Regions from separate parts of the Arthrobacter paludis genome, predicted to be linked through region 3. Evidence: riboswitches for the same ligand, from Rfam matches in the RefSeq annotation. Region 3 holds a riboswitch; each other region holds the start of a gene.
What was found. Region 3 has a riboswitch for S-adenosylmethionine ahead of AC1Q5D_RS15955 (hypothetical protein). Riboswitches for the same ligand answer to the same signal wherever they lie in the genome.

Region 1: another riboswitch for S-adenosylmethionine. It lies ahead of AC1Q5D_RS00690 (methylenetetrahydrofolate reductase); the one in region 3 lies ahead of AC1Q5D_RS15955 (hypothetical protein).
Region 2: another riboswitch for S-adenosylmethionine. It lies ahead of AC1Q5D_RS08280 (bifunctional o-acetylhomoserine/o-acetylserine sulfhydrylase); the one in region 3 lies ahead of AC1Q5D_RS15955 (hypothetical protein).

What each region holds. Positions count from the first base shown of each region.
Region 1 is NZ_JBXAEW010000001.1:126,722-136,585, forward strand. It holds gene AC1Q5D_RS00670 (MFS transporter) at 1-1,078, opposite strand, end outside; gene AC1Q5D_RS00675 (cystathionine gamma-synthase) at 1,177-2,424, opposite strand; gene AC1Q5D_RS00680 (O-acetylhomoserine aminocarboxypropyltransferase/cysteine synthase family protein) at 2,426-3,817, opposite strand; gene metE (5-methyltetrahydropteroyltriglutamate--homocysteine S-methyltransferase) at 3,957-6,359, opposite strand; gene AC1Q5D_RS00690 (methylenetetrahydrofolate reductase) at 6,410-7,321, opposite strand; SAM riboswitch class I at 7,393-7,492, opposite strand; gene AC1Q5D_RS00695 (NHL domain-containing thioredoxin family protein) at 7,733-9,685, opposite strand; gene AC1Q5D_RS00700 (hypothetical protein) at 9,804-9,864, opposite strand, start outside.
Region 2 is NZ_JBXAEW010000008.1:56,269-66,132, forward strand. It holds gene AC1Q5D_RS08270 (CPBP family intramembrane glutamic endopeptidase) at 1-766, shown strand, start outside; gene AC1Q5D_RS08275 (VOC family protein) at 825-1,472, opposite strand; SAM riboswitch class IV at 1,639-1,754, shown strand; gene AC1Q5D_RS08280 (bifunctional o-acetylhomoserine/o-acetylserine sulfhydrylase) at 1,818-3,161, shown strand; gene metX (homoserine O-acetyltransferase MetX) at 3,158-4,297, shown strand; gene AC1Q5D_RS08290 (hypothetical protein) at 4,661-5,752, shown strand; gene AC1Q5D_RS08295 (hypothetical protein) at 5,749-6,057, opposite strand; gene AC1Q5D_RS08300 (class F sortase) at 6,134-6,613, shown strand; gene AC1Q5D_RS08305 (SGNH/GDSL hydrolase family protein) at 6,610-7,512, opposite strand; gene AC1Q5D_RS08310 (alpha/beta hydrolase) at 7,589-8,254, shown strand; gene AC1Q5D_RS08315 (RNA-binding S4 domain-containing protein) at 8,279-8,503, opposite strand; gene AC1Q5D_RS08320 (DMT family transporter) at 8,576-9,520, shown strand; gene AC1Q5D_RS08325 (glycine--tRNA ligase) at 9,625-9,864, shown strand, end outside.
Region 3 is NZ_JBXAEW010000021.1:55,233-65,096, forward strand. It holds gene AC1Q5D_RS15940 (DEAD/DEAH box helicase) at 1-3,330, opposite strand, end outside; gene AC1Q5D_RS15945 (LOG family protein) at 3,442-4,638, shown strand; gene AC1Q5D_RS15950 (VIT1/CCC1 transporter family protein) at 4,599-5,714, opposite strand; gene AC1Q5D_RS15955 (hypothetical protein) at 5,784-6,062, opposite strand; SAM riboswitch class IV at 6,073-6,184, opposite strand; gene AC1Q5D_RS15960 (cupin domain-containing protein) at 6,380-6,955, shown strand; gene AC1Q5D_RS15965 (SPW repeat protein) at 7,157-7,516, shown strand; gene speB (agmatinase) at 7,777-8,787, shown strand; gene AC1Q5D_RS15975 (thiamine pyrophosphate-binding protein) at 8,784-9,864, shown strand, end outside.

The DNA.
Region 1 (9,864 bases), on a different contig from region 3:
TCAGCGGCGCCCCGATCGGGGTGCCGCCCTGGATCACGGCCATGTAGAGGGCCAGGACCCGGCCCCGGTACCGCGGGTCCACGGACAGCTGGATCGACGTGTTGCAGCTGTTGAGGAAGGTCAGCGCCCCCAGCCCGACGGCGACCAGGGAGAGCGCGTAGGCCCAGAAGACCGGCATGGCGCTGGAGGCCACGGAGGCCGCCCCGAACCCGATGGCCCCGCCCACCAGGTAGCGCAGCCGGAACCGGGAGCGCCGGGCGGCCAGCAGCGCGCCGGCGAGCGTGCCCACGGCCATCACGGAGCCGAGCAGCCCGTAGCCGTCCGGCCCGGCGTCGAGCTCCGTGGCCATCATCGCGTTGGTCAGCTGGAAGTTCAGCCCGAAGGTGCCCACGAGGGCGGCCAGGGCGAGGATCATCACGAGGTCCGGCCGGCCGCGCACGTAGCGCAGCCCGTCGCGGATCTGGTGCTTGCCGCGGGCCATGCGCTCGGGCGTGTGCAGCGTCGCGGGGTCCATGCGGGCGATGGCCACGATCACGGCGGCGAAGCTGGCCGCGTTGACCAGGAAGGCCGGGGCCGTACCGATCCAGGCGATGAGCAGCCCGGCGACGCCCGGGCCGACGAGGCGGGCCAGGTTGAAGGAGGCGCTGTTGAGCGCGACCGCGTTGGGCAGGTCCGGGCCGCCGACGACCTCCGAGACGAAGGCCTGCCTCGCGGGGGCGTCGAACGCGCTGGCGACGCCGAGCGCCAGCGCCAGCCCGTACACGTGCCACAGCTCGGCGGCGTCCAGCAGGACGAGGACCCCCAGCGCGAGGGCGCACAGGCCCATGGCCGCCTGCGTGAGCATGAGCAGGTGCCGCTTGTGGTGCCGGTCCGCGACGAGCCCCGCGTAGGGGCCGATGAGCAGGATGGGCAGGAACTGCAGTCCGGTCGTGATGCCGGTGGCCGTGCCGGAGTTGTCCGTGAGGACGGTGAGCACGAGCCAGTCCTGGGCGACGCGCTGCATCCACGTGCCGATGTTGGACACGAGGGCCCCCGAGACCCAGAGCCGGTAGTTGGGGACCCGCAGCGCGGCGAACATGCTGCTCAGCGCGTCACCCCCGAAGATAGTTGCTTGACGACACCAACCATATCCCCGGCCCCGGGCGGGGCGCCATGGGTGCGCCCCGCCCGGGGTGGCTACGGGGCCGGCGCCGGGCCGCCCGCGGCCACGGCGCCCGCCGCCACGGCGCCCGCGGCGCCCCGCAGGCCGCCCAGGGCCCGGTCCAGGTCCTCCCGCAGGTCGGCGACGTCCTCGACGCCCACCGAGAGCCGGACGAGGTCGGTGGGCACCGCCAGGTCCGTGCCGCGGACCGAGGCGTGCGTCATCTCCGAGCAGTAGCACACGAGCGACTCGACCCCGCCCAGGCTGACGGAGAGGGCGAAGAGCCGGGTGGACTCCGCGAAGGCCCGGGCGGCGCGCTCCCCGCCGGCGAGCCGCACGGAGACGATGCCCCCGAAGCCGTCCATCTGCCGCGCGGCGAGGGCGTGGCCGGGGTGGCCGGGCAGCCCCGGGTAGAGGACCTCGGCCACGGCGGGGTGCCCCTGGAGCCACACCGCCAGTTCGTGCGCGTTGGCCCCGTGCCGCTCCATGCGCAGCCCCAGGGTCTTCAGGCCCCTCGCCGCCAGGTAGGAGTCCTGCGGCCCGGCGACGGCCCCCGCCGCGAACTGCTGGAACCCGACGGCCTCGGCGAGCGTCCGGCCCCGGAACGGCCGGTCCGCGACCACGACGGCGCCGCCGAGCACGTCCGAGTGCCCGCCGATGTACTTGGTGGTGGAGTGCACGACGGCGTCGGCGCCCCATTCGAGCGGGCGCTGCAGGTACGGGGACGCGAACGTGTTGTCGACGACCAGCAGGGCCCGCGCGTCGCGCGCCACGAGCGCCCACGCGGCCAGGTCGGCGACGGCCAGCAGCGGGTTGGACGGGGTCTCGACCCACAGCAGGGCCGTCCGTCCCGGCACGACGGCGGCGGCGACCGCCTCCGCGTCGGTGATGTCGACGGCGGTGTGCTCGATGCCCCACGGGGCCAGGACCTGGGCCACCAGCCGGTTCGTCCCCCCGTACCCGTCGCCGCCGAGGACGATGTGGTCGCCGGGGCGCAGGACGGCCCGCAGGAGCGCGTCCTCGGCCGCGATCCCGGACGCGAACGCGAAGCACGCCGCCCCGCCCTCCAGGGCCGCGAGCTGGGTCTGGAACCCATCGCGCGTCGGGTTCGACCCGCGGCTGTACTCGTGGCCGGCGCGCAGGACGTTGATCCCGTCCTGGACGAACGTGCTGGTCTGGTAGATCGGCGGCACCACCGCCCCGGTCAGCGGGTCGGGCTCCTGCCCGGCGTGGATGGCCGCCGTGTTGAACCCGAGCCGCGCCGGCCCCCGCGCCGCGGCCACCTCAGGCCCCCCTTCCGGCCGCGGCCGCCGCCCGGGGAGGCGGCGACGGCGCCGCCGCCTCCGGGCCGCCCCGGCGCGTGGCGCGCCCCGCCAGCGGGGCCAGGGCCCGGTCCAGGTCGGCCACGAGGTCTTCCAACGCCTCGAGGCCGATGGAGAGCCGGACGGTGGTCTCGGCGATGCCCGCCGCGGCGCGCTGCGCCGGAGTCAGCCGGCAGTGGGTCATCGCGGCGGGGTGCGCCACGAGCGAGCGCGTGTCGCCGACGTTGGCGACGAGCCGAAACAGCCGGAGCCGGTCGATGAACGGGCCCACCTCGCCGGGTCCGGCGTCGAGGTCGAAGGAGAAGACGGACCCGGCCCCCCGGGGGAAGTCCCGGGCCGCGAGGGCCGAGTCCCGGTGGCCAGCCAGGGCCGGATGGTGCACGCGCGCGACGGCCGGGTGCCGCTGCAGGTGCCGGGCGACGGCTTCCGCCGAGGCGGTGTGCCGCGCGACCCGCAGCCCCAGCGTCTCGAGCCCCTGCGCGACGGCGGCGGCGCTGGCCGGGGCCAGCGCCGGGCCGAGGTCGTGGAGGTACTTGCTCCGGGCCAGCGTCAGGTAGGCGGCCGCGCCGTGGCGCTCCAGCAGCGTCGCCCCTCCGTAGCGGGCCTTGGGCCGGGCCAGCTGCGGCCACTTCCCCGGGTCGGCGGCGAAGTCGAACGTGCCGCCGTCGACCAGCGCCCCGGCCAGGACCGTCCCGTGACCGCCGAGGAATTTCGTGGCCGAGTGCACGACGATGTCCGCCCCGTGGTCGAACGGCCGGTACAGGGCCGGGGTGGCCAGCGTGTTGTCCACGACCACGGGCACCCCGGCCGCCTGGGCGACGCCGGCCAGGGCCGGCAGGTCCACCAGCGTGGCCAGGGGGTTGGAGATCGACTCGACCAGGAAGGCGCGCGTCGTGGGGCGCACGGCCCGGCCCCAGGCGGCAGGGTCCGCGGGGTCGACGAAGTCGGTCTCGATCCCGAAGTCGGCGAACGTGTCCGTCAGCAGGTCCACGGTCCCCCCGTAGAGGCGCGAGGACGCGACGAGGTGCCTCCCGCCCTGGAGGAGGGCCAGGAGGGCGACGGCGACGGCGGCCTGGCCCGTCGCCGTGGCGACGGCGCCGGTCCCGCCCTCGAGCGCGGCCAGGCGCTGCTCGAACACGGCGGTGGTGGGGTTGCCGGTCCGGGTGTACGTGAAGCCCGGCTCCGCGAGGGCGAACATCGCCCGGGCGGTCCGGTAGTCCGGGAAGGCGTAGGACGCGGTCTGGTGGATCGGGGCGGCGGCGGGATAGTGCGGGGCCTGCGGCGCGTAGCCGGCGTGGACCTGGGCCGTGGCCGGGGCGGCGCCCGGCCAGGGGGCCTGCTGGGTGGCGGTCATGAGGGGCTCCTCGTCTGCGGGGGTTCGGGGGCCGGCGCCGGGCGGCGGGCGGCGGGTACTGCGCGGTGGCGGGCGGCTGGGACGGCGAGAGCCGCCGGGACGCGGCGGGCAGCGGCGGGGTGCCGCCGCCCGCCACTGCTCAGGCGCGGGCGTCCGTCCCGGCCAGGGGGCGCCGGTCCGCGGCGCGGTCCCGGACGCGCGCGGCCGCGGCCACGACGTTCCGCAGGGAGTCCACGGTCTCGGCGTAGCCGCGGGTCTTCAGCCCGCAGTCCGGGTTGACCCACAGGCGGTGCGCCGGGACGCTGCCGAGCGCCTGCCGGATGAGGCCCTCGACCTCCTCCGTGGACGGCACGCGCGGGGAGTGGATGTCGTACACGCCCGGGCCGATGCCGCGGCCGTACCCGAACCCGGCGATGTCGGCGACGATCTCCATCCGCGAGCGTGCGGCCTCGATGCTGGTCACGTCCGCGTCCAGGGCGTCGATGGCGGAGATGACCTCCCCGAACTCCGAGTAGCACAGGTGCGTGTGGACCTGCGTGTCAGCGCGCACGCCGGACGTGGCCAGCCGGAACGCCCGGACGGACCACTCCAGGTAGTCCGCGTGGCCGGTGCCGCGCAGCGGCAGCAGCTCCCGCAGGGCCGGCTCGTCGACCTGGACGATCCCGGTTCCGGCCGCCTCGAGGTCGGCGATCTCGTCCCGCAGCGCGAGGGCCACCTGCTGGGCCGTCTCCCCGAGGGGCTGGTCGTCGCGCACGAACGACCAGGCGAGGATCGTCACGGGTCCGGTGAGCATGCCCTTCAGCGGCCGCTCGGTCAGCGCCTGGGCATGGCGGATCCACGGGACGGTGAATGCCCGCGGGCGCGTGACGTCGCCCCACAGGATGGACGGGCGCGTGCAGCGGGACCCGTACGACTGGACCCAGCCGTGCTCGGTGGCGGCGAAGCCGTCCAGGTTCTCGGCGAAGTACTGGACCATGTCGTTGCGCTCCGGCTCGCCGTGGACCAGGACGTCCAGGCCCAGTTCCTCCTGGAGCCGGACCACGCGCCCGATCTCCGCGCGCAGGAACTCCTCGTACTCCGCCTGGCCGATCGCCCCGGAGCGCACCGCCGCGCGCGCCTTCCGGACCTCCCCGGTCTGCGGGAAGGACCCGATCGTCGTGGTGGGCAGGGGCGGAAGCCCGAGCCGGGCCTGCTGCAGGGCCGCCCGCTCGTCGGCGGGCACCCGGCGGAAGTCCTCGTCCGTCAGCGCCGCGAGCCGCTGGCGGACGCGGTCCACGCGCACTCCGCCGAAGTCGGCGCGGTGGGCGCGGGCCGCGTCGGAGTCGGCGACGGCGGCGGCGATGGCGTCTCCGCCCGCGGCCAGGCCGGTCGCGAGCGAGCGGACCTCGGCGACCTTCTGGTCCGCGAAGGCCAGCCACCCGGCGAGGTGCTCCGGAAGGTTCCGCTCGGCCGCGACGTCGTGCGGCACGTGGAACAGCGACGTGGAGGTGGCCACGGAGACCCCTCCGGGAGCGGCCGCGCGCAGGCCAACCAGCACCTCCAGGGAAGCGCGCAGGTCGTTGCGCCACACGTTGCGCCCGTCGACGATCCCGGCGACGAGGCGGGTAGCGGAGGGCAGTCGCAGGTGCCGGGCGGTGGGGACGTCGCCGCGCACCAGGTCGGCGTGCACGGCCTCCACGCCGGCCCGGGCGAGGACCCCCAGCGCGGCCCCGGGCTCGGCGGGGTCGCCCGCGGTGCCGTAGCCGGTGGTGACGAACAGGGCCGGGCGGGCCCCGCCGTCGCCGGGCGCAGCGAGGGCGCGGTACGCGCGTTCCACCGGCCCGCCCTCGCCGGCCAGCGCGCCGCCCCGATCGGTCGCCAGGCCCGGCTCGTCCAACTGCACCCAGTCGGCCCCGGCCTCGGCGAGGCGGGCGAGGATGCCCCGGTAGGCGGCGACCACGTCGTCCAGCCGCGACAGGGGGTCGAACCCGTCCGGCGAGCCGTCCTCCGGCTTGGACAGCAGCAGGTAGGTGACGGGGCCGACGAGCACCGGCCGCAGGGCGACGCCGAGACCCCGGAAGCGGGCGACGATCGCCTCGAGCCGGTGGGCCAGCGGCGCGAACGGGGTCTCGGGGCCGATCTCCGGCACCAGGTAGTGGTAGTTCGTGTCGAACCACTTCGTCAGCTCCAGCGGCGGCCGCTCGGCGTCGCCGCGGGCGAGCGTGAAGTACGCGGCCGTGTCGACGGACCCGTCCTCCCCGGCGAGGTCGGCGAAGCGGCCCGGCAGGGCGCCGAGCGCCGCCGTGGCGTCGAGGACCTGGTCGTAGAGGGCGAAGTCGGCCGGGATCGAGGAGTCGTCGGTGCGCAGGCCGAGCTCGGCGAGCCGCTCCACGGTCGCGTTCTGGACGGCGCGGTCGGCGCGGTCGAGCCCCTCGGCGTCGAGCCGTCCGGCCCAGTGGGCCTCCAGGGCGCGCTTGAGCTCGCGGGTCCGGCCGATGCGCGGGTAGCCGAGGACGGTGGCGGCCGGGAAGCCGGGGGCCGGGGTCTGGTGCTGGGCGGTCATGGTTCTCTCCTGGGTGGTGTGGTGGTTGTGGTGGTGGGTCGGTCCGCCGGTCAGGCGGGGACGCCGGCGGCCCGGTGGGCCGTGCCGGCGAGTCCGAGGGCCTCGACGACGTCGAGCGATCCGCGGTGGTCGTTGAACGTGTACAGGTGGAGGCCGGGGGCGCCGTCGTCGAACGCCGCCCGGGCCAGCCGCAGGGCGGCGTCGACGCCGATGCGGCGGCGTGCGCCGTCGTCCGAGGCCGTCGCGAGCCGGTGCAGCAGCGCCGGGTCGGGGGCCAGGCCGGTGAGCTGGGCCAGGCGCTCGAGCCGCCGCTCGCTGTCGAAGGGGATGATCCCCGGCACGATCGGGATGGTGACGCCGGCGCGGCGGGCGGCCGCGACGAGGCGTCCGTAGCGGTCCGGCTCGAAGTAGACCTGCGTGATCGCGAAGTCCGCGCCGGACCGCTCCTTGGCGAGCAGCACCTCGAGGTCGTGCTGGAAGGACGGGGACTCCGGGTGGTGGTCCGGGTAGGCGGCCACGCCCACGGACAGGCGTCCGCCGGCGAGCGTGGCCCCGTGCCGCTGCTCCACGTCGCGGATCAGCTCCACGAGGTACCGGGCGAACGGCAACTCGCCCCGGTCGACCCCGGGGTCGGTGGGCAGGTCCCCGCGCAGGGCCAGGACTCCGCGCACGCCCAGGCCGAGCAGCTCCCGGACGGTCCGGTCCAGCGACCGGGTGGTCTCCCCGACGCAGGTCAGGTGCGCCACCGGGCGCAGGCGGGTCTCGTGCATGAGGTGCCTGAGGAAGTCGAGCGAGGCGCGGCGCCTGGACGGGGAACCGTTGCAGGTGACGGACACGTAGTCCGGCTGCGTGGCCTCGAGGGCCTCGACGGTGGCCTGGATCCGCTCCGGCGCCACGCCGGCCCGGGGCGGGTACAGCTCGTAGGAAAGCGACGGCGGGGCCGCCGCGGTGGTCGTGGTCATTCGTCCTCCTCGCGGGATCGCGAGGGAGTGCACGGCATCGGCGCGGGGCCCGCCCGGGCGCCGACGATGTGTCTCCATCGCTTCTGGCGGTAGCACCGTTCCCGGACCGTGGGCCCCGGATGGTTGCTGCGGCGTCGTCGAGCCAGATCTCTCGGCCGCTCTGGATGGCTGGTGGGTCCATGTCACCGCGCCGCCCGGGATGCGGCAAGTTCCCGGCGGCGGCGGCCGTCACGCGGGCGCACATGACGGATCGTGTCCCGGCGGGGCGGCCCGCGGGCGTCACACCCGGGCCGCGCCCGCGTCACATGACGGGCCCGTGACGCCCGAGGGAGGGCACGCAAAAAGGCGGGGCTCCCCTCGGGGAGCCCCGCCTATCGGTGGGGGGTGGGCGGCGCGGGCCGCCGGCGCCTCCTAGTCCAGCCCGCGCAGGTCGAGCGTCAGCGCGGTCTCGCCGCCGGCGTCGAGGACCACCGGGATGCCCCAGTCCTGCTGGTACAGGTGGCAGGCGGCGTGGTCGGGGATCTCCCCGCCGGGCTCGCCGTCGCACGCCGCGGCCCGGGCGGTGATGTGCAGGACGCCCTCGGCGACGTCGGGGTTGAGCACCAGCGTGCGGGCCAGGCCCACGGACGTGCCGGCGCCCTCGAGCAGCAGCTCCTCGGGCGAGGAGGAGATCTTCAGCTGCGTCGGGTCGCCCCAGCGGTCGTCCAGCTTCTGGCCCTTCGGCGCGGCGAAGCGGACCTCGAGGGCGTGCTGGCCGGCGGCGACGGGCGTGCGCGGGCGGGCGGTCTGCGAGGCGCCCTCGTCGACGGTCAGCGCCTCCTTCGGCAGGGGCACCCGCACGAGCTGGTGGCGGTTGGTCTCCACGACCAGCAGCACGGCCTCGCCGTCGACGGAGCCGTCCAGCAGCACGTCGGAGGGCTCGGCCAGGCCGCGGGCCAGGGTGGAGACGGTCCCCGTGGCCGGGTCGTAGCGGCGCACGGCCCCGTTGTAGGTGTCGGCCACGGCGACGGAGCCGTCGGGCAGCGCGGCGACGCCCAGCGGGTGCTGCAGGCGGGCCTGTCCGGCCTCGCCGTCGCGGAACCCGAAGTCGAACAGGCCGGTCCCGATCGCGGACGCGACGGCGTCCACGCGGCCGTCGTCGCCGAGGCGCAGCACGCGCAGCGCGCTGGTCTCCGAGTCGGCGACCCACACGTCGCCCCGGGCGTCCACGGCGAGGCCGGACGACTGGGCGAACCAGGACCCGCCGGCGGGGCCGTCGGTCAGCCCCTCCAGGCCGGTGCCGGCGAAGACCTCGAGCGCGCCGGTGGCCGGGTCGAAGGAGAAGATCTGGTGCGTGCCGGCCATGGCGACGACGACGCGCCCGGCCTTCGCGCTCCACACCACGTCCCACGGCGAGGACAGGGAGGTGTTCAGCGGGTCGGCGCCGAGGTCCCACACCCAGGCCCCGGCGTCGTTCGCGGCGTCCCCGGCGGCCCGGGCCGTTTCGACGTCCAGCAGGCGCTGGACCCCGTTGCCGGCCACCGTGACGACCTCGCCGGTGCCCAGGGAGACGCCGCGCAGGCGGTGGTTGACCGTGTCGGCGACGACGACGTCGTAGCCCACCCGGGCCGCCACGTCGGCGGGCAGCAGCGCCAGGCCCTGGGGCTCGTTGAAGCGGGCCGCGTCGGGGCCGCCGTCGGCGTGGCCCTTCGTCCCCTCGCCGATGGTGCGCACGACGGTGGACAGGTCCCCGGCCAGCTCGACGAGGCGGTGGTGGCCCGAGTCGCCGACCAGGAAGTTGCCGTTGGGCAGGGCCGCGACCTTGCCGGGGAAACGCAGGTCGCCCTCGCGCGCCGGGGGCGGCACGTAGGGGCCGGTGCCGCGGTGCAGCGTCCCCTTGGCCTCGTGCTCGGCGACGAGCTCCTCGACGAGGATGCCGAGGCCGTTGGCGTGGCCCTCCCCCGTCAGGTGGGCGGCGATGTAGCCCTCCGGGTCGATGACGACGAGCGTCGGCCAGGCGCGGGCGGAGTAGGCCTGCCACGTGTCCAGCTCCGGGTCGTCGAGGACCGGGTGGTGGATCTCGTAGCGCTCGACGGCGGCGGCCAGGGCGTCCGGGTCCGCCTCGTGCTCGAACTTCGGCGAGTGCACGCCCACGATCACCAGCTTGTCGCGGTGCTTCTCCTCGAGCGGGCGCAGCTCGTCCAGCACGTGGAGGCAGTTGATGCAGCAGAACGTCCAGAAGTCGAGGACCACGATCTTGCCGCGCAGGTCCTCGAGGGTGACCTGCTTGCCGCCGGTGTTGAGCCAGTTGCGGCCCACCAGTTCGGAGGCGCGGACCCGGTAGGAGGCGCGGACGGACTCGGTGGCTGGGGTGGGGGTGTTCATGCTGCTCCTGGACGCTGTCGGCTGACGTTCTGGTTCCAACGCCATTATCCCCGCGGCTGTTCCCGGCGCCGCCCCGGATGACGGCGGACGACGGCGGGGGCGCCGCCGTCGTCCCCCGCTACCCGCCCGCTTCGGCGAGGGTCGCGTCGAGGATGCCCGAGGCCATCTCCGCGAAACGG
Region 2 (9,864 bases), on a different contig from region 3:
GGACGCCCGCACCGCCCTGCCGGGGAGCCGCCGCGTCCCGTGGCTCGAACTCGGCATCGTCCTCGCGCTGTCCCTGGGCCAGTCGGCCGCCTACGCCGTCGTGGAGCTCGCGGACAAGCTGACGCGCGGTCCCCTCGGCGGGCAGACGACGACGATGAACCCGCCGCTGAGCGACCGCCGCTACTTCGACCTGACGTACCAGTTGCTCGACATCGCGTTCGACCTCGCGCCCGTGGCCCTGGTCTTCCTGCTGTTCGCCCTGGGCGGCCGCAACGGGTTCCGCGCCATGGGCTTCGACCTGCGCCGGCCGGGCCGGGACGCGGCCTGGGGGCTGCTGCTCTTCGCCGTGATCGGCGTGGGCACGCTCGGCGTGTACGCGGCGGGCCGGGCGGCGGGTGTGACGACGGCGATCGTGCCCGCGGCACTGGACCCCTATTGGTGGACGGTTCCCGTCCTGCTGCTCTCGGCGGTCCGCCACGGGATCCTCGAGGAGACCATCGTCGTCGGCTTCCTGCGCGACCGGCTGGCCGCGCTCGGGTGGGGCACCGGCGCGTTCATCGCGGCGAGCGCGCTGCTGCGCGGCTCCTACCACGTCTACCAGGGCTTCGGCCCGTTCCTGGGCAACGTCGCGATGGGCGTCGTGTTCGCGTGGTTCCACGTGCGCACGGGCCGCGTCATGCCCCTGGTCGTCGCCCACGCGCTGCTCGACGCGGCCGGGTTCGTCGGGTACGCCCTCTTCGGGGCGGCCATCGGCATCGGGGCCTAGACGCGGCGACGGCGGCCCCGCACCGCGGGACCGCCGTCGAGCACTGCGCGGCCTGGGGCTACAGCGTGATGGGGCCCGTGGGGGTCTCGAACGTCACGGAGAGGATGCCCGGGATGCCGTTGGGTGCCTGCCATTCGACCTCGACGTCGTCGCCGACGGGGGAGCGGTCCGGCTGGCCCAGCCACTCGCGGACCCGGTCGCGGGAGCCGGCGATGCACACCTTCGAGATCCGGCCCTGCGGGTCCGGGATGGCGTTGGAGGGGTGCAGGGCCTCGGTGCCCTCGTCCCAGCGGAGCATGTAGGGCACCTGCGGGTCCGCGATGAGGCCCTTGATGCCGATCTGCTGCCAGGTGAGCTCCTGCCCGTCGGGGAACTTGCGGTTGCCGGGCACCGACTTGCGGCCCAGCCGCTCCTCGAACGGGGCGAGGTCGTCCACGGCGACGCACCAGCCCATCCAGCCCCCGCCCATCTCCGAGCGGGCGCGCACGGCCTGGCCGAACGGCGCCTTGTCGCTGGCCGGGTGGTCGAGGACCTCCACCACCTCCAGGTACTGGCGGTTCTTCAACGGAAAGATGACGTTCCGGGTCCCGAAGCGCGGGTGGACCCCGCCCTTGACGGACTCGAGCCCCAGGGTCTTGGCGACCCGCTCGGCCGTGGCCGTCAGTCCGTCGGGTCCGCAGGCGTAAGAAACATGGTCCAACCTCATGGATTCATGATGTCACCTTGTGAAGTGCGTCTCGACTTAGGGTGGCCTAACCGGCGCAACAATGCGGCGATCGCGGACCCGACGGTGTAGGGCCCGGAGGGCGGTGCGTCACATTGCGACGGGGCGGCTTGCCGCGGCGGCCCCGGGTGCCGGAGACTTGGGGGACGGTCATGAGCGCCAGCGTCAAACCCCGGTTTGCTGGCCGGCAACCCTCCACTCGCGGTGGGGTGCCCCGGGTGAGGACCAGGTCCGTTGCCACAAGGCAACGGACAAGCGCGGGTCGATCCCGCACGCAGGCCGCTGGCGTGCGTGGCGTGGAGGCGGCCCCGACGAGAAGGGGAGACCATGTCCCAGAACTGGAACTTCGAGACCCGCCAGATCCACGCCGGCCAGGCGCCCGACCCGGCGACGGGGGCCCGGGCCCTGCCGATCTACCAGACCACCTCGTTCGTGTTCCCCAGCGCGGAGAGCGCGGCCGCCCGGTTCGCCCTGCAGGAGCTGGAGCCGATCTACACGCGGATCGGCAACCCCACGCAGGAGGCCGTCGAGACCCGCATCGCCGACCTCGAGGGCGGCATCGGGGCCCTGCTGCTGGCCTCGGGCCAGGCGGCGACGACGTTCGCGATCCTCAACCTCGCCCAGGCCGGGGACCACATCGTGGCCAGTCCGAGCCTGTACGGCGGCACGCAGAACCTGCTCAAGCACACGCTGGCCAAGCTCGGCGTCGAGACGACGTTCGTCGCCGACCCCGACGACCTCGAGGGCTGGAGGGCGGCGATCCGCCCGAACACGAAGGCCCTGTTCGGCGAGGTCGTCTCCAACCCCCGCCAGGACGTCCTCGACATCGAGGGCGTGGCCGGCGTGGCGCACGCGGCCGGGCTGCCGCTGATCGTGGACAACACGCTCGCCACCCCGTACCTGGTCCGGCCGATCGAATGGGGCGCCGACATCGTCGTGCACTCGGCCACCAAGTACCTCGGGGGCCACGGCACGGCCATCGCGGGGGCCATCGTGGACTCCGGCAACTTCGACTTCGCGGCCGACCCCGAGCGGTTCCCCGGGTTCAACACGCCGGACGAGTCCTACAACGGGCTCGTCTACGCCCGTGACCTCGGCGCCAACGGCATCCTCGGGGCCAACCTCGCGTACATCCTCAAGGCCCGCGTGCAGCTGCTCCGCGACCTGGGCTCCGCCGTCGCGCCCCTCAACGCCTTCCTGATCGCCCAGGGGCTCGAGACCCTGAGCCTGCGCGTGGAGCGCCACGCCGCCAACGCCCAGCGTGTCGCCGAGTTCCTCGAGGCCCACCCCCAGGTCGAGTCGGTGGCCTTCGCCGGCCTGCCCTCGAGCCCCTGGTACGAGCGCGGCCGCAAGTACGGGCCGAAGGGCATCGGCGCGATCGTCGCGTTCGAGATCGCCGGGGGCAAGGACGCCGGGCAGGCCTTCATCGACGGGCTGTCGCTGCACTCCCACGTCGCCAACCTCGGCGACGTGCGCTCCCTGGCCATCCACCCGGCGTCCACGACGCACGCCCAGCTCAGCGAGGAGGAGCGGCTCGCCGCCGGCGTCAAGCCGGGCCTCGTCCGCCTGGCCGTCGGGATCGAGCACATCGACGACATCATCGCCGACCTGGAGTCCGGTTTCGCGTCCGCCGGCGCGCACCCGACGGCCTCGGCGCAGGCGGTGCGGTGAGCACCAACGTGGACACTCCGCAGGTGACGCGGGGCGCCGTCGGGACCGCACCCGACGGCGTCCTGCGGCGCCTGCACACCGGGCCGTTCGACTTCGAGACGGGGGGCCGGCTGCCCGCCGTCGACATCGGGTTCGAGACCTGGGGCACGCTGAACGAGGACGCCTCCAATGCCGTCCTGCTGCTGCACGCCCTCACCGGCGACACCCACGTCGCCCGCGGTGAAGGCGACGAGCCCGGCTGGTGGGACGGGTTCGTCGGCCCGGGCCTGACGGTCGACACCGAGCGCTTCTTCGTGGTCGCGCCGGCCATGCTCGGCGGCTGCTACGGCACCACCGGACCCGCGTCCCCGGACCCGAACGGGAACCCGTGGGGCTCGCGCTTTCCTTTCACGACCATCCGCGACTCCGTGCGCCTCGAGGCGCGGCTCGCCGACGCGCTTGGGATCGGCGCCTGGCACGCGGTGCTCGGCGGTTCCATGGGCGGGGCCCGCGCCCTGGAATGGGCGGCCTGCCACCCGGAGCGGGTCAGGCACTGCCTGGTCATCGCGGCGACGGCCGCGGCCAGCGCGGAGCAAATCGCGTTCGGCCAGGCCCAGTCCGCGGCCATCCGCCTCGATCCCGGATTCCGGGGCGGGGACTACTACGCGGACGGCGGATTCCCGGACGCTGGCCTGGCCCTGGCCCGGCGCATCGCGCACATCACCTACCGCGCCGAGCCCGAGCTGGACCTGAGGTTCGGCAACCGGGCGCAGGGCGCGGAGGACCCGTACGGATCGGCCACGCGGGACCGCGGGCGGTTCCAGATCGAAAGCTACCTCGACCACCAGGCGGACAAGCTGGTGGGGCGGTTCGACGCCAATGCGTACCTCGTCCTGAACGACGCACTCGTCGGACACGACGTCGGCCGCGGGCGGGGCGGCGTCGAGGCGGCCCTGGCGGGGCTCGCGGGCGTCGAGTTCATGGTGGCCGCCGTCGACAGCGACCGGCTCTACTGGCCGGAGCAGTCCGAGCGGCTCGCTTCCCTCCTGCCCGGCGCGCCGGGCGTGCAGTACATTTCCTCGCCCCTCGGCCACGACGGGTTCCTGACGGACATCCAGCAGCTGGACGGCGTCCTGCGGGAGACCATCTTCGCCTGAGGCGCCGTCCCTCCGCGCTGTCCGGCCCCCTGGGGAGACGGGCCCGGCCAAGCGCGCCCTCCACCCGCCGCCTGCGCGCGCACAGTGCAGTCCAGTGCGCGCTGGTGGCGCCCCCGCGGTCCCCCTGACCGCCAAAAGGCCGTCATCACGGCCCTCGACGCTTCCCGGATTCCCCGCCGCAGTGCAACATAATCCACCCGCTGTGAGGCCTTGACGCGCATGGTCCTTCGCCCCTTGCAACGGACCAACCCGCTGGTAGGTTTCCCGGCAAGGCGCCCGTGGGGGGCGCCCCGCCGAATTTGGGGCGCCGCATCGTGGGGATTGCGGCGGTTCGGCACACAACCGAATCACTTGGGGATCATCATGACGAACATCCGTTGGTCCGCCGCCGCCGTGACGGCCGCGGCCACACTCGCGGTGGGCGGCTCCACCGCCTATGCCCTGCAGGCCATCGTGCCTGCCTCGCCGCCGACAGGCGTGACCGCCGACAACTCCGGCGACCAGACGAACGGCACCGCCTACTGGGAGGCCTATTTCGGCGGCAGCTGCACCAAGGTCGAGGGCTTCGCTCCGGGCGCCACCAGCTACACCATCGGCGCCCCCAGCCCCGGCCACGTCTGGTTGGGCGTCGTGGTCAAGGCCGGCTCGGGCGACGGCGAGAACACCGTCTACTCCAGCGACATCGTCGCCGGGAATTCGTACGGCGCGTCGAATGACAAGGAGATCAGCCACGTCATCCTCTGCCAGGGGCCCGCGCCGTCGAGCGCGCCCCCGGAGACGGAGGACCCGGAACCGACGGAGACGGGCGGGGAACCGTCCGGGAGCGCCAGCGTGACGCCGACGAAGAGCGAGGAGCCGGAGCCGACGCCGACGAAGAGCGAGGAGCCCACGCCGACGCCGACGCCGACGAAGACGGAGGAGCCCACGCCGACGCCGACGCCGACGCCGACGAAGACGGAGGAGCCCACGCCGACGCCGACGCCGACGCAGACCAAGGAGCCGCAGGAGCCGACGCCGACGCCCACGCCGACGCCGACGCCGACGCAGACCAAGGAGCCGCAGGAGCCGACGCCGACGCCCACGCCGACGCAGACCAAGGAGCCGCAGGAGCCCACGCCCACGCCCACCGCGTCTCCATCGCCCAGCCCAGCCGGGGGAACGCAACCGGTTCCGCCCAGCCCCGACCCGACCCCCAACCCCACGCCATCGGACTCGCCGAGCGGGCAGCCCGTGGGTGGCGTCGCGGGTCCGGGCGGCGGGCCCACCGGCGGAGGGACGACAGGCGGCTTCCCGGTCCCCGGCATCGTGCACACGGACGGCGGGGAGTTGACGTCGGCGTCCAGCACGGCCTCGTCCGCGTGGACACTCGCGGCGACGCTGGGCGGGCTCGGGCTGCTCGGGGCCGCGGCGGTCGCCAACACCGCCAGGACGCGGCGCTCCGGAGCCGACGACTAGCGGGCGGGTGCGATGCGCTCCGCCACACCGGCGACGGCGGTGCTGGTGGCGGCCGGCCTCCTGCTGGGGGCCTCCGGTGCCGTCCTCGGCGGTCCGCCGCGGGGCGGCCCCGAGGCGTCCGCCGTGCCGCCGGTCCTGACGGCACCACCGGCCCAGGCCGCCGCCCCGGCGCCTGGATCGACGGCGTCCCCGCCGGGGCGGCCGACGCCGACGGGCCGGTTCGCCTCGTCGTCTGTGCCCGCCCCGGCGTCGTCCGCGGCCCCCTCGGCCACGGCGCCGCGTCCCCCGGCGTCGGCGTCCGCCACCGTGGGCTCCGCTGCGGGCCGGACCTCGGCCGGCGGGGGGAGCGGTTGGGCCGTTCCGCGCGGAAAGCCGGTGCGCGTGACGGCCCACCAGGGGGGCCGGACGCTGTTCTCGGCCCCGCTCGTGCCGACGGGGACGAATCCCCGCGGGGAGCTGGTGCCTCCGTATGGGGCCGCCGGCTGGTATGCCGAGGCGGGGTGGGCGGAGCGCGTCCCGGGGGCGCCGGGACCGTCCATCGTCGCGGCGCACGTGAGCAAGCTCGACGGGGCGGGGCGCGTGGTGCCGGACCACTTCTACGAATTGCACCTGTTGCGCGCGGGGGACACGGTGGAAGTGTCCTACGACTCGGGCGAGACGGCGCGCTTCAGGGTCGTGCGCTCGGAGCCGGTGGACAAGGCGGAAGCGACCGACGTGGAGCACAGCGCCCTGGCCCGAAGCATCTGGCGCCCGGGAGGCAGCGCGCCCCGGCTGCGGCTGTTCACGTGCGATGCCAGCACCCCGTTCCAGTCGGGGCACTACCTGGGCAACTGGGTCGTCTGGGCCGATCGGACGGGCTAGCCCCCACCCGGGCCGGGGCCCTCGGCGCCGTCCTGCGCGTCGGGGTGCCCCGCCCCGACGGTACCGGTCTCCAGCGGCTCCGCCAGCGGGCGCTTCGGCGTGATGCCGTCGCCGGTGGACTGGTGGCGGATGCCGCGGATGACCCAGGGGGCCAGGTGGGTCCGCGCCCAGACGAGGTCCTCGCGCCGGGCCTGCCGCCAGGTTGTCGGCTCCGGCGGGGCCACCTCGAGCGGCTCCAGCCGGTGCGGCACGTTGAGGGTGTCCAGCACCATGAGGGCGATCGTGTGGTGCCCCAGCGGCGAGAAGTGCAGGCGGTCCTCCGCCCACATGGCTGGCTGGTGCAGCTCGGGCAGGGCCCAGAGGTCGGCGACGACGGCGCCGTGGCGCGCCGCGACGATGCGCAGGTGCTCGTTGTAGACGGCCACCCGACCGCGACGGGCGCCCAGCACCGGGGTGCGCCCGATGTCGGGGCCAGTGAACAGCAGGACCGTCGCCCCTCCGGAGGCCAGGCGGCCCACCGCGTCGTCCATGAGGACGGCCAGCGAGTCGGGGTCGCCGCCGGGACGCAGGACGTCGTTGCCGCCGCCGCAGATGCTGACCAGGTCGGGGCGCAGCTCCAACGCGGGGCCGACCTGCTCGTCGACGATCCGTTGCAGGAGCCGCCCCCGGATGGCCAGGTTGGCGTAGGAAAACCCGGGGGACTGGCGGCCCAGCTCCTCCGCCACCCGGTCCGCCCAGCCACGGTGGCCGCCGGGGGAGCCGGGATCGGGGTCGCCGATGCCCTCGGTGAACGAGTCGCCGAGCGCGACGAACCGCCGCCACGGGTGCGGCGTCTCTGGCGGGGGCCCCACCGGTCCGGGGCCGGACGCCGGCGAGGAGGCCGAGGTGACGTTTCCCACGCGGACAGTGTCGCAGGGACGTCGTCGCGGGTCACGGGCCGGGCGCGCACGGCACCGCTCTGGAAGAATGGCCACCATGGCTGAAACCCCTTGGAACCCCACCGTCGTCTGGTCGCGCCCCGAAGAGGAGCGCGACGGCACCCCGCTGCTGGTGCTTTTCCACGGCTACCTGTCCCACGAGCGCGACCTGATCGGGCTGGCCCCGATGCTGCCCGACGGGTTCACGCTCGCCTCGGTGCGCGCCCCGCACGCGCTGGGCCCCGGCTTCACGTGGTTCCCGCTCATGCACGAGCCCGACTTCTCCGTCGAGAAGGTCGTCAAGGCGGCCGGGGACGTCTGGGCGTGGCTGGACACCGTCAAGCAGCGCCACAGCTCCGTGACCCTGCTCGGCTTCTCCATGGGCATGGCCGTCGCGACCAGCGTCCTGCGCCACCGGCCCGACGAGATCGCCGCCGTCGTCGGCCTGTCCGGCTTCGCCGTGCCCGACGGCGGGCACCCGTTCTTCGACGACGACGCCGTCAAGTCCGCCAGGACCCCCCTGTTCTGGGGCCGCGGGCAGGAGGACACCGTCATCACGCCGGACAAGATCGAGTACACGCTCCAGTGGGCCACGGAGCACGCCGACCTGACGAAGATGCTCTACGCGGGACTGCCCCACAGCATCAACGAGGCCGAGCTCGGCCACGTGCGCGAGTTCCTGGACCACCACGTCCTGCGCGACGGCGCGGGCGTCGCCGAGTAGGACCGTGCCGCCCGGGGCGGACGGCTATGCGCGTGACTCGACCCGGACCGCCTCGCCGTTGACCTCCACCGTGTCCCCGGGCCGCACCTGGCGGCCGCGCCGGGTCTCGATGTCCCCGTTCACCGTCACCAGCCCGTGCTCCACGAACTCCTTGGCCTGCAGGCCGTCCTCCGCGAGGCCGGCGAGCTTCAGGAGCTGGCCCAGCCGGATCGATTCGTCCCGGATCTGCACGGGTGTCGGTTCGCTCATGCCCCCATCCTCCCGCATCCCGACCCCGCTGCCACCTCCGGGCGGGGCCGGGCGGCGAGGGGAGGGGTGCGCGTGACAGGCACCGCCCCGGGGCTTCCGGCGCCCGCCGCGATCCTGCTCGCCGTCTCCGCCGGGCTGCTGATGCCCGCGCAGGGCCGGATCAACGGGGCCCTCGGATCCCGGCTGGGCGACCCGCTCGCGGCGGCCACGATCAGCTTCGGCGGCGGGCTTGCGCTGCTCGCCGCCTTCAGCGTCCTGGCGCCCGCGGGCCGCGCCGGCCTGCGCGCGATGGCGGCCAGCCTCCGGCGCCGCGACTTCCCCCGCTGGTACCTGCTGGCCGGAGTCGGCGGCGGCTACCTGGTCTTCGGCCAGGCGGCGGCCGTCCCCCTGGTCGGTGTCGCCCTGTTCACGGTGGCGATCGTGGCGGGCCAGACCGCGAGCGGGCTGCTCGTGGACCGGGTCGGCTTCGGGCCGGGAGGAAGGCGGCCCGTGAGCCTCCGCCGCATGGGCGGGGCCGCGCTCATGGTCGCCGCTGTCGCCTGGGCCGTCTCCCCGCGCCTGGGCGAGGGCGGCTCGGAGTGGCTCCCGATCCTGCTGCCGGCGACGGCCGGGTTGCTCATGGGGTTCCAGCAGGCGATGAACGGCACCCAGACCGCCCACTACGGCACCCCGGTCACGGCGACGCTGGTGAACTTCGCCGCCGGCTTCGCGGTCCTGGCCGTGGTCTGGGGCGCGCAGCTGCTGCTCGGCGCCCGTCCCGGGACGCCGCCGGGGGACTGGTGGCTCTACACCGGCGGGATCTTCGGCTGCCTGTTCATCGCGGTCGGGGCGGTCGTCGTCCGCGGCCTCGGGGTCCTGGTCTCCGGACTGTGCATGGTGGCCGGGCAGCTGCTCGGTTCGCTGGCCCTCGATGTGCTGGTCCCGGCCCCCGGCACGGTGGTCACCCCCGCCACGATCGCCGGCACGGCACTCACCCTGGCCGCGGTCGCCGTGGCCGCCCTGCCCGCGCGCCGCTGACCGGACGGGATTCCCCGTGCCGCATGGCCCCGCGTTAGGCTGGGCCCGTACGTGCCCGGCGGACCGCACCCAGCGGCCTCGTTAACCACCATTGGAGTTCACACATGGCGCCCCAGTCCAAGCTCGACCAGGTCATCTCGCTCGCCAAGCGGCGCGGATTCGTCTTCCAGGCGGGCGAGATCTACGGAGGCTCCCGCTCCGCCTGGGACTATGGGCCGCTCGGCACCGAGCTCAAGGAAAACATCAAGCGCGAGTGGTGGCAGACCTTCGTCCGGGGGCGCGAGGACATGGTCGGCCTCGACTCGTCGATCATCCTGCCGAAGCAGGTCTGGGCCGCCTCCGGC
Region 3 (9,864 bases):
GTACACCATGACGTTGCGCGTCTGCCCGATCCGGTGCGCCCGGTCCACGGCCTGGGACTCCGCGGCGGGGTTCCACCACGGGTCCAGCAGGAAGCAGTAGTCGGCCTCCGTGAGGTTCAGGCCGAAACCGCCGGCCTTGAGCGAGATCAGGAACACCGGCGCGTCGCCGGCCTTGAACGACTCGATGACGTCGGAGCGCTTCCGGGTGGAGCCGTCCAGGTAGGCGTAGGGGACCTTCTCGGCCTGCAGGCGGGCGGCGGCCTTCTTGAGGAACGACGTGAACTGGCTGAACACCAGCACCCGGTGCCCCTCCGCCAGGATGTCCTCCAGCTGCTCGAACAGCAGGTCCAGCTTGGCGCTGGGCACCCCCTCGTACTGCTCCGGGTCCACCAGGGACGCGTCGAGGGAGAGCATCCGCAGCAGCGTCAGCGACTGGAAGATCGTGAACCGGTTCTTGTCCATGTCCTCGACCAGGCGCAGGATCTTCTGCCGCTCCCGCTGCAGGTGCGTGTCGTAGACCTTGCGGTGCCGGGGCGCCAGCTCCACGTGCAGGACCTGCTCCTGCTTGGGCGGCAGGTCGGTGACGACGGCGTCCTTGGTGCGGCGCAGCATGAACGGGCGCACGCGGCGGCGCAGCCGGGACAGCGGCTCGGGCAGGCCCTGCTTCTCGATGGGGCGGGCGTAGTGCTCGCCGAAGCGCACCGCGGAGGGGAACAGGCCGGGGGAGACGATGGCGAAGATCGACCACAGCTCCATGAGGTTGTTCTCCATCGGCGTGCCGGTGATCGCGAGCTTGAACCGGGCGTCGAGGTCCCGCGCGGCGTGGTGGGCCTTGGTCGCCTTGTTCTTCACGAACTGCGCCTCGTCGAGCACCAGCCCCGCCCACGCCTGGGCCGTGTAGGCCTCCTGGTCGAGCCGGAACAGGGTGTACGAGGTGACGACGATGTCGTGGTCGGCCGCCGTCTGCGCCAGCGTCCGGCTGGCCCGGCCCTGCGTGTCGGTCACGGCGGTCACGCGCAGGGAGGGGGCGAACTTCGCGGCCTCCTCCACCCAGTTGCCGACGACGGAGGTCGGCGCGACCACCAGGAACGGGCCCGGCTCCAGCGGGGACGACGGCGGCGCCCCCTCCGTGCCCGGGGCCGCCGCGCCGGCGGCCTCCTGGTCCGCCGGCTGGGCCGCCCATTGCTCGTGGGCGTGCAGGACCAGGGCGAGCGCCTGGACGGTCTTGCCCAGGCCCATGTCGTCCGCCAGAACGCCGCCGAGCCCCTGCCGCCACAGGCGGGCCAGCCACGTGAACCCCTCGCGCTGGTAGGGACGCAGCTGAGCGTTGAGCCCCGCCGGCAGCGGCGCGGGCTCGGCCTCGGCGAGCGTGAGCAGCGAGCCGACGCCGGAATACCAGGAGTCGGGCCCCTCGGTCTGCGTCGCGAGCGCGTCCAGCTCCTCCCACAGCGACGCCTGGTAGCGGGTCAGCCGCAGCTCCCCGGGCTTGTCGGAGAGCTGGCTCGCCTCCGCGACGAGGGAGCGCAGCTTGTCGAAGAGCGGCTGCTCCAGCGAGAACCAGGTGCGGTCCGGCATGAGCATCTTGGTCTGGCCGCGGGAGAGGGCCCGCAGGATGTCCGCGTACGGGATGCGGTGTTCGCCGACGGAGACGACCAGCCCCAGGTCGAACCAGTCCCGCTTGTCCGACTCGACGGTCGTGACGGTCAGCTCCGGCGATTCGGTCAGCTCCCGGTACTCGGGGCGGGTGCCGTGCTCGACGACGCGGGTGTCCTCCAGCTCGCGCAGCGCGGGCAGGACCCGCCGCAGGAAGTCCACGGTCTCCAGCCCGTGCAGCGACTTCGGCGCCAGCACGCCCGCGGCGAGGGCGGGGGAGCGCTGCAGCACGTCCAGGGCGGCCCGCTCCAGGGCCGTCTCTGCGGCCGCGTCGCGGGTGTCGGCGTCCGGCTCGACCGGCCCGTAGTCGAAGCGCCACGCCAACTCGACGGCGTCGCCGCCCGGGTACGTGACGTCCAGGACCAGGGTGGGCGGCAGGATCTCCGGCAGGTCGACGCTCCCGTCCAGGCTGGTCACGGCGATGCGCCGCCCCAGCCGCGGGTGGACCCGGGCCGTGAACCCCTCGACGTCGGCGGCCGGCACGGTCACCGTGGCCGGCTCGCGCAGCGCCTGCAGCTCCGCGGGGTCCCACCGCCCGGACGCCGCCGGGGCCAGCACGACCGCCGAGCCGTCCGGCTCCGCGACGTACGCCCCGTGCGTGCCGATCGGCCCGCACGGCAGCCCCGGCTCCAGCGCCACCGGCCGGCCATCGAGGGCGAGCACCGGGCGCAGGACCAGGTCGCCGGGGGCGCCGCCGTCGGGCTGGCCGGACCCGGCGCCGCCGTCGGCCCCCGGGGTGCCCGCGTCGCCGTCCGGCACCCCGGCGCCCGCCGCGGCCGGGACGCGGTGCGCGTCGAGCGCGACGGCGGCCGGCGCGGCCAATTGGATCCGCGTGGCCGGGTCCGTGCCGATGAGGTCGATCCCGAGCGATCCGGCCTCGGCGAGCAGCGGCCACAGAAGCGGCGAGGAGAACTCGTCCAGGTAGAGCCAGTCGTTGTCCTCGCCGAAGTACAGCTGCCCGTTGGCGCGGTAGAGCGGGACGAACTGGCAGAACCAGCGGTGCTGCTCCGCGTCCAGGTTCAGGCCGTACGTCTTGAAGCTGATCGTGTTCCAGCGCAGGTTCCCACGCACCCAGCGGCCGTTGCCCGCGGAGCGGACCATGGGGCGCACGCCGAGGCGGAAGCGCCGGGTCGCCGCCTTCTGGTGGCCGACCCCTGAGCCGGGCGCCCACTGCCGGTGGGCGGCCACGGTGGTGTCCTGCAGGTCGAACTGCAGCGCCATGTCCTGCAGCGCGTCCCGGTCCGCGGCCCGGCCGGGCCGCCGGGCGGGGGCGGGTGCCGCGTCGGCGCCGGCCGCCAGCAGCGGGCGCAGGCTCTCCTCCCACGCGGGCGGCGTGGCGGTGGTGTCCACGATGATTTGGTCGCGGGCCTGCAGGTGCAGGGAGTTCGAGCGGATGAGCAGCGCGGCCGCGTGCTTGCAGTCCGCACCGACGGGGCAGGTGCAGTGCGTGGAGGCGATGGCCCACGCGCCCTTCTTCTGCACGAGGTCCACGCGCGTGCGGTAGGCGACGGACTCGGTGCCGGCCACGGGGGAGGAGAGCCGGCCGGACGCCTCGTCCCACCGCGGTTCGAGCACGTTCCCCCCGCTCGCGTACCCCTTGCCGCGGGTGAACGCGGCCCCGCCGACGACACGGAGGATCTCACGGGCATCAACGAGCGGGAACGCGAGTTCGGGCATCCTCCTATCGTTTCACGGGCGCGCCCCGGCCGCGAATCCTGCGCCGGCGCGCGCGGACGCCACGGCCCGGGGGCCATCCCGGCGCGCACAGCCGCGCCGTAGGGTGTCCCCATGAGCACGCCGGCCCTGGACCCGATGCCCCGCGAACTCGACGTGGACAGTCTCGAGGCCTTCGACGCCCGCTCCGCGGCGGCGCTCGACCGCCGCCGGCACCCGGGACGGATCGCCGGCTGGCACGTGCAGTCGGTGGACCTCACCGGACGCGCGGCCGTGCTCAAGCGGCTCGACGTCTCCGGGGCCGTGTTCCTGGGCTGCGAACTGGCGCCCGGGCTGGAGGACTCCCTGCGTGCCCGGGGCGCCCTGGTGTTCCCGACCCTGCCCGGCGTCCCGTTCGACGCCTACCGCTCCGGCCTCTACTCGGCGGCCGAGCTCTACGGGGACATCGCCACCCGGCCCTACGAGGAGACGCTCGACGCCCGCGTCTACGCCTGGACGCGGCGGCGGCCGGCGGCCCGGACCGTGGACGCGGCCCTGGCGACGACGCTGCACGACCATGCCGTCGGCTCGGCGCTGACGGCCGCCCTCGGCGGCGGCGGGGCGCTCGCCGGGGACCGCGTCGTCGGCGTCATGGGCGGGCACGCGGCGGGCCGGGGCAGGCGCGGCTACGCGGACGCGGCCCGCCTGGGACTGGGCCTGGCCCGGGCCGGGCACGCGGTCGCCACCGGCGGCGGGCCCGGCGCGATGGAGGCGGCGAACCTCGGGGCGTACGTGTCCGCGGCCGGGGACGGCGCGCTCGACGAGGCGCTGGGCCTGCTCGCCGCGGCGCCGTCGTTCGCGCCCTCCGTCACGGAGTGGGCCCGGGCCGCGGCCGCGGTGCTGGGGCGCGTCGGCGCCGGCGGGCCGAGCCTCGGCATTCCCACGTGGTTCTACGGCCACGAGCCGCCGAACATGTTCGCGACCCACATCGCCAAGTACTTCGCGAACGCCCTGCGCGAGGCCGTGTTGCTCCGCGTCTCCACGGGCGGGATCGTGTTCCTGCCCGGCGCGGCCGGCACCGTGCAGGAGGTCTTCCAGGACGCGTGCGAGAACTACTACGGGGCCGCGGAGACCGTGACGCCGATGGTCCTGGTGGGGCGCCGGTACTGGACGGAGGAGCTGCCGGCCTGGCCGCTGCTGCGCACGCTCGCGGAGGGCCGGGACATGGCCGACTCGATCCACCTCGTGGACGGCGTCGACGAGGCGCTGGAGCGGATCGGCCCCGGTCCGGGTCAGAGCGCGGTGGTGCCGAACGCGAGCCCGAGCGCGTAGGTCACGGCCGCCGCGCCGTAGCCGATCGCGAGCTGGCGCAGCCCCCGCTTCAGCGGCGAGGCGCCGGAGAGCAGTCCGACGACGCCGCCGGTCAGCAGCAGGGCCAGCCCGACCAGGACGGCGGCGACGACGACGGCCGTGGGGCCCGTCAGGCCGAGCAGGTAGGGCAGGATCGGCACGAGCGCGCCGGAGGCGAAGAAGCCGAAGCTCGCCGCGGAGGCGCCCAGCGCGGAGCCGACGGTCTCGTGCTCGTCGTCCGACTGCTCGTCCTCCTTCTCCGGCTGGAGGGAGAACGAGGGGTTGCAGTCGCACTCGAAGTAGCCGAGGCGCTCCGCCGCGCGGTGCTCGGCGTCCTCCTGGGACATCCCGCGCGCCTTGTACACGAGCACGAGTTCGTTGGCGTCCAGGTCCAGGTGCGGGGCCGCCTCGAGCGTGACCTGCGTGGGCCGGGACGCGGAGAGCAGCTCGCGCTGGGAGCGGACGGAGACGAACTCGCCGGCGGCCATCGACAGGGCGCCCGCGAGCAGCCCGGAGATGCCGGTGAGCAGGATGATGCCGGGCGCCAGACCGGCCGCCCCGACACCCATGACGAGGGCCAGGTTGGAGACCAGCCCGTCGTTGGCCCCGAACACGGCGGCGCGGAAGTTCCCGGACATGCGGGCGCGGCCGCGCACGGCCAGGCCGCGCACCACCTCCTCGTGCACCTGCTCGTCCGCGTACATCCGCGGGGTCGCGTCCTTGTCCTGGGCGTACGGGGAGTCGGACTCGGCGCGCTGGGCCAGGGCGAGGACGAACACGGAGCCGAAGTGACGGGCCAGGAACCGCAGCAGGGTGCGGCGCGCGGAGGGCCGGGCCCGGTGGTCCGCGTGCTCGCCGAGCAGGTCGAGCCAGTGCTGCTCGTGACGCCGCTCGGCGTCCGCCAGGCCGAGCAGGATCAGTCGCTCGTCGCCGCCGCGGCGCGAGGCCAGCTCGCGGTAGATCGCGCCCTCGGCGCGCTCGTCCGCGAGGTAGCGGCGCCAACGGCGGATGTCCTGGCGGGTGGGGTCTGAGGCGCCGGTGCGCGTCTCGGGGGCCATGGGGGTGTTCCTCCGGATCGGTCAGCCCCAGTCTACCGACGGCGGTGCCGCCGGGCGGGCCCCTGTGGGCTAGCTCGCGGCCACCGGCTCCCGCGCGGGGGCGGGCTCGGGCAGGCGCTCGAGGAAAAAGACCAGCGGGTTGCCATCGGCGCGTCCGGCGCTCGGCACCCGCACCGTCAGGGCGCCCGAGTCCGGCTCGAAGTCGGGGCGGCGGGCCGCGTTGCGCAGCGCCCGGTCCAGCTCGCCGGGATAGGGGGCGATGAACCGGACCCAGCGTCCGGCGTGCCGGATGGTCACGGTGCCGAGCAGGGAATCGACGATGGGCAGGACGGGGACCGTGTTCGCCACGGGGTTCCTCTCTGTGTTCTTACCCGGCGGGGTGTTCCGCGGGCCGCTTCGTCATCCGAACCACCCACTCGAACCCGGGTTGGTGCGCGGCCAGTCGGAGCTGTGCGCCGCGTCTCATGAAGCATTTCCTCCACAGTAGCGAGGAGGCGATCCGAACCCAACCCCTCCGTGACGCGCCTCACGCCGCCGCCGCGGCGCTTCCGGGTAAACAAATGTTGCGCAGGGGAGTTAATGTGAGGCGGACGACACCCGCCCCTGGCTTAGGCTGATCCGAGCGCCGGAACCGCCCGCCGCCCTAGACCGAAGGTTGTCCCCGCATGAAGGCCCTGCCCGTCGAGCCCAGCAACACGCCGGTGGCGATCGGTTCGCGCCTGCGCGCGGCCCGCCAGGCGCAGCGGATGACGATCGAGCAGCTCGCCGCGTCCACCGGACTCACGAAGGGGTTCCTCTCGCGGGTGGAGCGCGACCTGACGTCGCCATCGGTCGCCTCCCTCGTCACGCTGTGCCAGGTGCTCTCCGTGTCCGTCGGCGAACTGTTCGAACAGCCGGAGACGCACGTGGTGCGGCTCGACGAGGCGCCGCGCGTGTCCCTGGGGGGCCACGGGATCCGCGAGCAGCTGCTGACGGCCCGCTCGGAGCGCCGGCTCCAGGTCATCCGCGCCGAGATCGAGCCCCACGGCTCCGGCGAGGAGGAGATGTACTCCGTCGACTGCGAGGCCGAGGTCCTGCACGTGGTCTCGGGGCGGTTCGTCCTGGTCCTCACGGGGGACCGGTTCGAGCTCGCGGCCGGCGACACCGTCACCTTTCCGGGGCGCGAGCCGCACACGTGGTTGAACCCTTCGGACGAGCCCGCCGTCGTCTTGTGGACGCTGGTCCCCGCCGCCGCGCGCTGACCCCGCCGCCTGACGCCGTCCCCGCCGCTGCGCCGCCCTGGCCTGTCGCCGCTGTGCTGCACCCCAGCGCGGCGGCCCGAATCCTGTGCCCCACGCCAATCGACACCCCGGCGGAGCGGCCCCAACCTGATGCCATGGTGGGGCAGGCCGCCCCGCCCGCCTGGCCGCCGCGAACGGCGGCACTTCAAGGAGTTGCGGAACATGAAGAAGTGGACGCGGTGGCAGGACTGGATCGTCGTCGCGTGCGGGCTGTTCGCCGCACTGTCGGTGCTGTGGCTCGAGGTCACCGGCGCGGCCATGGGCCTGCTGTTGACGCTGGGCGTCCTGCTGGTGGTGGCGGGGCTGGCGAACCTCGCCTCGGTGGATATGCCGGGCATCGAATGGGCCCAGGCCGTGATCGCCCTGGTGCTCGCCATTTCGCCGTGGCTGGGCGGCTTCTCCGACGTGATGGCCGCCGCCTGGACCGCCTGGGGCACGGGCGTCGTCGCGCTCGTGGCCACGCTGCTCGCCCTCAAGCCGAGCATCGCCGGGCACCGGGAGCACCACCACCGGACGGCCTAGCAATCACCCGGGCGGCGTGGCCGCCCCTTCCGGCCGGCTTCCCGCGGGGGCCGGCCGGAGTCATGCCCCCCACTGGTGGCGAGGGCGGGGGCTTGCGCGATGGGGGCTCGGCGGCGCTCGCCCAGACCGGCGGCGCTCCGCGGTTGACGCGTAACCGCCATCACACCTAGGATTCTGACTGAAAACAGTTGTTTCCTGACGCGCAACTCCGCTGCTCGGACCGCGTCCCCGCCGGACCGTCGGTCCCCGCAAGGAGAACCATGGAAGACATCCGCATCGAAGCCAACGGGCACCTGGGCCCCATCGACTCCTCCCGCATCCCGCGCTTCGCCGGCGCGGCCACGTACGCGCGGCTGCCCCGGCTCGACCAGGTCGACTCGGCCGGCATCAAGGTGGTCGGCGTCCCGTTCGACGCCGGAGTCTCCTACCGCCCGGGGGCGCGCTTCGGCGCGAACCACGTCCGCGAGTCCTCGCGGCTGCTGCGCCCCTACAACCCGGCCCTCGACGTCAGCCCGTTCGAGAACGTCCAGGTCGCCGACGCCGGGGACATGGCGGTCAACCCCTTCAACATCCACGAGGCCATCGAGACCGTCCAGGCCAACGCACTGGACCTGACGGCCGACGGCGCCTCGCTGCTGACGCTCGGCGGCGACCACACCATCGCGCTGCCCCTGCTGCGCGCCGCCTCGGAGCGCGCCGGCGAACCCGTCGCGCTGCTCCACTTCGACGCCCACCTGGATACGTGGGACACCTACTTCGGCGCCGAATACACGCACGGCACCCCGTTCCGCCGGGCCGTCGAGGAGGGCATCCTCGACACGGAGGCGATCAGCCACGTCGGCACGCGCGGGCCGCTCTACGGCAAGCGCGACCTCGAGGACGACCGGCGCTTCGGCTTCGGCATCGTCACCAGCTCGGACGTCTTCCGCCAGGGCGTCGACGAGGTCGTCGCGAAGCTGCGGGACCGGATCGGCTCCCGGCCGCTCTACGTGTCCGTCGACATCGACGTCCTCGACCCGGCCCACGCGCCCGGCACGGGCACGCCGGAGGCCGGCGGCATGACCAGCCGCGAACTGCTGGAGATCCTGCGCGGCCTGCGCGGACTCAACCTGGTCGGCGCCGACGTCGTCGAGGTCGCGCCCGCGTACGACCACGCGGAGCTCACCGGCGTCGCCGCCTCGCACGTGGCCTACGACCTCGTGACCCTCATGGCGGACCTGCGCGCGGACCGCGCCGCCCGGACCGCCGCGGCGGGGGAGGCCCGGGCATGACCGGCCGGAGCGACGCCACCACCGACGCCCGGACCGCGCCCGCGGAGCCCGGGGCGCCCGCTGCGCCGTCGTCGTCCGCCGCGGCGGCGCCGCCGTCGTCCACCGCCACGGCCCAGCGCAACGGCGGCGACCTCGTCGTCGAGACGCTGGCCGCGCTCGGCACACGCACGGTCTTCGGCATCCCCGGCCAGCACGCGCTGGGGCTCTTCGACGCCCTGTCCCGCTCCGACCTGCGCTTCGTCTCCTCCCGCGTCGAGAACAACTCGGCGTTCGCCGCCGACGGCTACAGCCGCGCCACGGGCGAGGTCGGGGTCCTGTTCCTGTCCACCGGCCCGGGCGCGCTGACCTCGCTCGCGGGGCTGCAGGAGGCCTACGCGACCGGCGTGCCCCTGGTCGTCGTGGCGAGCCAGATCCCGCTCTCCGGGCTCGGCGCCCGGCGCAAGGGGATGCTGCACCAGCTCGACGACCAGAAGGCCTCCGCCGCCAACGTCACCAAGTCCCAGCGCACCGTCCACCACGCCTCCGGCATCCCGTCCGCGATCCAGGACGCCTGGGCCGACGCGGTCACCGTGCCGCAGGGACCGGTCTGGGTCGAGGTGCCGCAGGACGTGCTGCTGGCGCCGACGCAGGTCCCGCCCGTGCAGGACGCGCTCGCCGAGGCCTACGACCATCCGCCGCGCACGGAACTGATCGACGAGGCCGTCCGCTGGCTGGACGGGGCCCGCAGGCCCGCCATCGTCGCCGGGGGCGGCGTGCGCCGGGCCGGGGCCGAGGACTCGCTAAGGCGCGTGGCCGAGCGGCTGTCCGCCCCGGTGATCTGCTCGCCCGGCGGCAACGGCGCCTTCCCGTGGGAGCACCCGCTCTCCCTGCAGTCATGGGTCGAGGACCGGCACACCACCGAGGTGCTCGAGGACGCGGACGTGCTCATCGTCGTGGGCTCCTCGCTGGGCGAGGTCACGTCCAACTACTTCACGCTGGCCCCGCGCGGCCGGATGATCCAGATCGACGCCGAGCCGCGCGTGCTGGAATCCAACGTCCCGGCCCTCGGCATCCGGGCCGACGCCCGGGCGGCGCTGG